DNA from 3 places in the Pseudomonas sp. NFACC43 genome. Region 2 is predicted to be linked to each of the others. Evidence: predicted binding sites of a transcription regulator. Region 2 holds the regulator's gene; each other region holds the start of a gene.
The links. Region 2 encodes FliA, which starts transcription of late flagellar genes. Its sites were predicted from a motif close to CTAAAGTTTNNNNNNNNNNNGCCGNTAA; they were not measured.

Region 1: a site for FliA is predicted at 1,411-1,438, ahead of BT179_RS17665 (flagellar protein MotY). Genes of this name have one in related genera too.
Region 3: a site for FliA is predicted at 1,306-1,333, ahead of BT179_RS11630 (methyl-accepting chemotaxis protein). Genes of this name have one in related genera too.

Annotation. Positions count from the first base shown of each region.
Region 1 covers NZ_FPKK01000010.1:15,681-17,950, forward strand. The annotation lists gene BT179_RS17660 (argininosuccinate synthase) at 1-194, opposite strand, end outside; gene BT179_RS17665 (flagellar protein MotY) at 320-1,315, opposite strand; gene pyrC (dihydroorotase) at 1,506-2,270, shown strand, end outside.
Region 2 covers NZ_FPKK01000001.1:829,379-831,648, reverse strand. The annotation lists gene flhF (flagellar biosynthesis GTPase FlhF) at 1-233, shown strand, start outside; gene fleN (flagellar synthesis regulator FleN) at 348-1,178, shown strand; gene fliA (RNA polymerase sigma factor FliA) at 1,175-1,918, shown strand; gene BT179_RS03585 (chemotaxis response regulator CheY) at 2,085-2,270, shown strand, end outside.
Region 3 covers NZ_FPKK01000005.1:278,239-280,508, forward strand. The annotation lists gene BT179_RS11620 (DUF1294 domain-containing protein) at 1-336, opposite strand, end outside; gene BT179_RS11625 (undecaprenyl-diphosphate phosphatase) at 348-1,178, opposite strand; gene BT179_RS11630 (methyl-accepting chemotaxis protein) at 1,418-2,270, shown strand, end outside.

The sequences.
Region 1 (2,270 bases), on a different contig from region 2:
AGGTCATCGATGTAGATCTCTTTGACGCCCATGGCCTGAGCCTTGGCGCGTGCAGGTTCGACTTCTTCGCCCTGCCCCAGGTCAGCGGTGAAGGTCACCACTTCGCAGTTATAAGTGTCCTGCAGCCACTTGAGGATCACCGAAGTGTCCAGGCCGCCGGAATACGCCAGAACGACCTTGTTTACGTCCGCCATGCCATCACTCCACGGGTTGTACGGAAAGCCGTGAAGTCTAACGTCCGGCGCGGATAATTTACAGAGGCGCGACAGCTTATGACGACGAAGCGACAGATTATGTCGAGCGCGCGACGATCAGCCCTTCAGGATGTCCGCGCCGCCGTGGTCGCCACAGGCTTGCCTGGAGCCGAGGCAGGTGCCGGAGCGGGCGCAGGCGCCCTGGCCGGAGCCGCGGCGGGTGGTGACGGCGGGGTTGCCGGTTGCGGTGCCGGTGCCGGTGCTTCGGTGGGCTCGACACGCGACAACTGCACCACCACCCGACGGTTCCTGGCCCGGTTGGCCGCGTTGGTGTTCGCCACCAGGGGATAACGCTCGCCATGGAAACGCAAGGTGATCTGCGACTCCTGGAAACCATTGGCCTTGAAGAAGTCCATGACCGCCAATGCCCGGCGACGGGACAGTTCACGGTTGGTCAAACGGTTGCCGCTGTTATCGGAATGGCCATCCAGCTCGACGTGATTGACGCTCGGGTCAGCCTTGATGAAGTCGAGCATCACTTGCAACTGGGCCTTGGCCCGGGCGTCGAGTTCGATCCCTTCCCCAGGGAAGGCAATCTGGGTCTGCTTGATCTGCTCGAAGTTCTTGGGCAGCAGCTTCGCCACGCAGCCTTGATAGTCGTTGAAGGCCTTGCTGAAGCGCACGGGCAGCAGTCGCACCTCCGAGACCCGGCCATCCTCGGTATTGCGTCGCACCACCGGGCTGCGCCCCTCCATCAACCCGCTGATCAAACGGCCCGCCTGGACCTGGGAGCTGTTGAACAGCACATCGCCACTGCCGAGCCTGACCGAACCCAGGTTGATATCGCCTCGTCCCGGCTGCCACGGCGCCGCGGCGGCCAGCAAGGTCGCGGAGCCACCGCCGAGCATCGGGTTATAGGCCTTGAGCCGGAACGTCGCCTGCTCACCCGCGCGTCGCACGAACTCGCCACTGCCGAAATCGGTGATCGGCTGGCTCAGCCGACACTCGAACTTGTCGCCTTCGACCGTCCACTCAATGCTCTCCAGACGGGTCTGGAAAGTGAGCGCCATGGCGGGAAGGCTGGCAAACACACTGAGCAAGGCTAGATAACGCTGGCGCACGGGAGGCTCCACTGGCTTTATACAAAAATCGATACACGCCGAGGCGTGACGCCGGTCCGGGGCATTGTCCCGGATCAGGGACATACCTGAAGGGGCTATCGGTAACTTGCGGCAAAACTTGATAGCGGATGCCTGCAACAGTCTTTTCCGGTAGCATTCCCCAGAGTTTGACCCGCCTGGAAGCCCCTCAATGTCCGACCGCCTGACCCTGCTGCGTCCCGACGACTGGCATATTCATCTTCGCGATGGTGCTGTGTTGACCCATACCGTCGCCGATGTGGCGCGTACCTTCGGGCGCGCAATCATCATGCCCAACCTGGTTCCGCCTGTACGCAACGCCGCCGAGGCCGATGGTTATCGCCAGCGCATCCTGGCCGCGCGGCCGGCCGGCAGCCGCTTCGAACCGCTGATGGTGCTTTACCTCACCGACCGTACCCAGCCCGAGGAAATCCGCGACGCCAAGGCCAGCGGCTTCGTCCATGCCGCCAAGTTGTACCCGGCTGGCGCCACGACGAACTCGGATTCCGGCGTCACCAGCATCGACAGGATCTTCCCGGTGCTGGAGGCCATGGCCGAAGTCGGGATGCCGTTGCTGATCCACGGAGAAGTCACCCGCGGTGATGTCGACGTGTTCGATCGCGAGAAAATCTTCATCGACGAGCATATGCGCCGCGTCGTGGAGCGCTTCCCGACTCTCAAGGTGGTGTTCGAGCACATTACCACCGCCGATGCCGTGCAATTCGTCAAGGAAGCGCCGGCCAACGTCGGCGCCACCATCACGGCGCATCACCTGTTGTACAACCGCAACCACATGCTGGTAGGCGGGATCCGGCCGCATTTCTATTGCCTGCCGATCCTCAAGCGCAACACCCACCAGGAGGCCTTGCTCGACGCCGCCACCAGTGGCAGCGCCAAGTTTTTCCTCGGCACGGATTCGGCGCCCCACGCCCGTCAC
Region 2 (2,270 bases):
AGCTGGACGAAACGGCAAGCCTGGGCGAGGTGTTGAGCCTGGCGATCGGTCACGATCTGCCGGTGGCGTACCTGACCGATGGGCCGCGGATCCCGGATGATTTGCATCTGCCGCGTCGTCATCAACTGGTCAGTCGCGCCGTGAGTGTGCAAATGCAGGACGAACCCAGCGAAGAAGCCATGGCTGACATGTTCGCTGATATCTACCACAGCCCTACCAAGCAGGTCGGCTGAGGTAATCATGAATATTTTTTGTACCTACATCGATGGTCTGCCATGCAATGTTCAGTATGAACGCGCAGCCAGTAATGTGGCCTCCGTCTAAGTAAGACAAGGTAAAGAACGAACATGGGCAGCATGCATCCCGTACAGGTGATCGCGGTGACCGGCGGCAAAGGTGGCGTCGGCAAGACTAACGTGTCAGTGAACTTGTCCCTGGCTCTGGCAGAGCTTGGCCGACGGGTCATGCTGCTGGACGCCGACCTGGGCCTGGCGAACGTCGACGTGCTGCTGGGGCTTACCCCCAAGCGCACCCTGGCGGACGTCATCGAAGGTCGCTGCGAATTGCGCGACGTGCTGCTGCAAGGGCCCGGCGGGATTCGCATCGTGCCGGCCGCCTCCGGCACCCAGAGCATGGTTCATCTGACCCCGGCCCAGCACGCCGGCCTGATCCAGGCATTCAGCGACATTGGCGATAACCTCGATGTGCTGGTGATCGATACCGCGGCCGGTATCGGTGACTCGGTCGTCAGTTTCGTACGCGCCGCCCAGGAGGTGTTGCTGGTGGTCTGCGACGAACCGACGTCCATCACCGACGCCTATGCCCTGATCAAGCTACTGAACCGCGACTATGGCATGAACCGCTTCCGCGTCCTGGCCAACATGGCCCAGAGCCCACAGGAGGGACGCAACCTGTTCGCCAAGTTGACCAAGGTCACGGATCGCTTCCTGGACGTTGCGCTTCAATACGTGGGGGCCGTGCCCTACGACGAAAGCGTACGCAAGGCCGTCCAGAAGCAACGTGCCGTCTATGAAGCCTTTCCACGTTCCAAATGCGCGCTGGCGTTCAAGGCGATCGCCCAGAAGGTCGATACCTGGCCACTGCCGGCCAACCCACGCGGGCATCTGGAATTTTTCGTCGAGCGTCTCGTGCAACAAACAGCAGGGCCCGTGTTATGACAGCCAGCGGTTACAACCATCTCTACAAGAAATCGGCACGGGACGCCCAATACGAATTGATCGAGCGTTACGCGCCCCTGGTCAAGCGCATTGCCTATCACTTGCTGGCGCGCCTGCCGGCCAGTGTCCAGGTCGAAGACCTGATCCAGGCAGGCATGATCGGCCTGCTCGAAGTGGCGAACAAATACGACGCCAGCAAGGGTGCCAGTTTCGAGACCTATGCCGGTATCCGCATTCGTGGCGCGATGCTCGATGAGGTCCGCAAGGGCGATTGGGCACCGCGTTCGGTACACCGTAATACCCGAATGGTCAGTGACGCGATTCGCGCCATCGAATCTAAAACCGGACGTGACGCTAAAGATCACGAGGTTGCGGCCGAACTCCAGTTGAGTCTCGACGATTATTACGGGATTTTGAACGATACCCTGGGCAGCCGCCTGTTCAGTTTCGACGACCTGTTGCAGGACGGCGAGCACGAAGGGCTGCATGAGGATGGCGCAAGTGCCTATATGGAGCCGTCGCGTGACCTGGAAGATGAACGTTTCCAGAGTGCGTTGGCGGATGCGATTGCCAATTTGCCGGAGCGTGAGCGACTGGTCTTGGCGCTGTACTACGACGAAGAGCTGAACCTCAAGGAAATCGGTGAGGTCCTGGGGGTCAGCGAATCGCGGGTCAGCCAGTTACACAGCCAGTGCGCGGCCCGTTTGCGGGGGCGTTTGGGGGAGTGGCGAGCGCGCTGACAGCGGGCAGGGGAGCGCAGCGGACGAGGTTGGCGGGGCAAGTTCCCATCAGTCGCCGTACGGTGCGCACCGGACCGTTGTCGAGTGTTGTGCCGGATTGATTGAAATGGCGCGTTCAGGTGCTGGACACGTTTAAGACTGCTTGGAGGTCGAATTGGACAAGAACATGAAAATCCTCATCGTTGACGATTTTTCAACGATGCGGCGGATCATTAAGAACCTGTTGCGTGACCTTGGGTTCACCAACACGGTTGAGGCCGACGATGGCACCACCGCCATCCCGGTCCTCAACAGCGGGAGCATCGACTTTCTGGTGACTGACTGGAACATGCCCGGCATGACCGGTATCGAC
Region 3 (2,270 bases), on a different contig from region 2:
CGATACCTTGCGGGTCTTGTGGCGGAACATTTGCTGGGCGAGCAATGCCCCGGGCCAGCCGCCCGCCAGTTCCATGGCGTGCAGGACGTTCTCCGGGGTGCGCCAGGCCTCGGTGCGGGCCTTGCGCTTGTCATTCCAGTAGAGCAGAAACGTCATCAGGCTGACGGCCCCGTAGGCCGCCAGCGGCAGCCACGACGCCTCTTGCAGCCAAAGCAGCAAGGAACCCAGCAGTGGCAAGGCGCACAACAGCGCAAACACGATCCACTTGAGCCGCAGGTTCTGCACGCCACCCGCCGCCTGACGCGTAGCAGGCTTGCGCAGGCCCGGACCGTTCATGGCCGGCCCTTTCATGGCTGGACTGTCGCCCAATCCACCCAGCCGAATTGCCAGGTCGCCAGGATCAACAGGCCGAACGCGATCCGGTACCAGGCAAACACCGCGTAACTGTGGCTGGCAATGAACCGCAGCAGCCCCCTGACCGCGATCATGGCGAAGATGAAGGCCGTGATGAAACCGATGGCGAAGACCGGAAAATCCGCCGGAACGAAGAGCTCGCGATACTTGTAGCCCGAGTAGACCGCCGCGCCGACCATGGTCGGCATCGCCAGGAAGAACGAGAACTCTGTCGCGGTCTTGCGCGACAAGCCGAACAGCAAGCCGCCGATGATGGTCGAAGCCGAGCGCGAGGTGCCGGGAATCATGGCCAGGCACTGGGCAAGTCCGACCTTCAGCGCGTCTTTCCAGGAAATATCGTCAACGGTTTCGGCGTGTACTTCATGCTGGCGCCGCTCGGCCCAGAGCATCACCAAACCGCCCAGCACCAGCGCAGTGGCCACCGTGATCGGGTTGAACAGATAGTGGTGGATCAGGTCGGCGAACAGCACGCCCAGCACCACCGCGGGCAGGAAGGCGATCAGCAGGTTCGCGGTGAACCGTCGGGCAGAGGGTTGGGTGGGCAGGCCCAGTACCACGTTGAAGATCTTGCGTCGGAACTCCCAGACCACCGCCAGGATCGCCCCCAGCTGGATGATGATATTGAACGCCATGGATCGTTCGCCACCAAACTGCAGCAAGTCGGCTACCACGATCTGGTGCCCCGTGCTGGAAATCGGCAAAAACTCCGTCAAGCCCTCTACAACGCCAAGAATCAGTGCCTGTAAGGCGGTCCACAAATCCATTCATCCCCCAAAAAAGACCTGGTATGCGCAGGCCTCATCGATATTCAAGTGTCAAGCCAGTGCAAAAGCAGCGGGAGCACGATAACGGCGACCGTTCAAAAAAAACCAATGAAAGATCGACGCCAGGCTCAGGTTTTTCGCCGCGAGGCCGAAATCCTATCAGACAAGCCCTGATAACGCCGCCGCGTTATGGCCCAAGCGCCGCGGACGACAAGAACAAGAAACCGGAGTGACAGCGTATGAATAGTTTGCGCAGTGTATCGATCAGTCGACGCTTGTGGCTCATCCTGGGCGTGGCCATCGTGATGATGTTCATGTTGGGCGCCTTGATGCTCAAACAGATCCACACCGACCTCCATCAGGCAAAGGTGCAGAAAACCCAGCATGTGGTCCAGACCGCCAGTGGCGTGCTGAACTACTACCATGGCCTGGAAACGGCCGGCACGCTGACCCGGGAGGCCGCGCAGAAGCAGGCGCTCAATGCCGTGCGGGGCCTGCGCTATGACCAGAACGACTATTTCTGGATCAACGACCTGACCCCGGTCATGCTCATGCACCCCACCAACCCCAAGCTCGAAGGCCAGAATCTCTCGGCGATCCGCGATCCGAACGGGTTCGCGCTGTTCAACGAAATGGTGTCCATCGCCAAGACCAAGGGCGCCGGCATGGTGAACTACCTGTGGCCGAAACCGGGCGCGGAGGCACCGGTGGGCAAGACTTCCTACGTCACCCTGTTCCAGCCCTGGGGCTGGATCATCGGTTCGGGCGTGTACGTGGATGACGTACAGGCCGAATTCCTCGCCCAATTGATCAAGGCTTCGGTGATCGGCCTAGTGATCGCGCTGATCATGGGCCTGCTGTTGGCGCTGATCGTGCGCAGCATCGTGCGGCCGTTGCAGGAGACAGTCCACGCCATGGCGAATATCGCCAGCGGCGAAAGCGACCTGACCCGGACCCTGGACACCCACGGGCAGGACGAAGTCACCCAGCTGGCCCGGCACTTCAACGCCTTCACCGCCAAGCTGCGGCAGGTGGTGAGCCAATTGCAGGCCTCCGCCGGTGCCCTGGGGCAATCGTCCAATGAACTGGGCA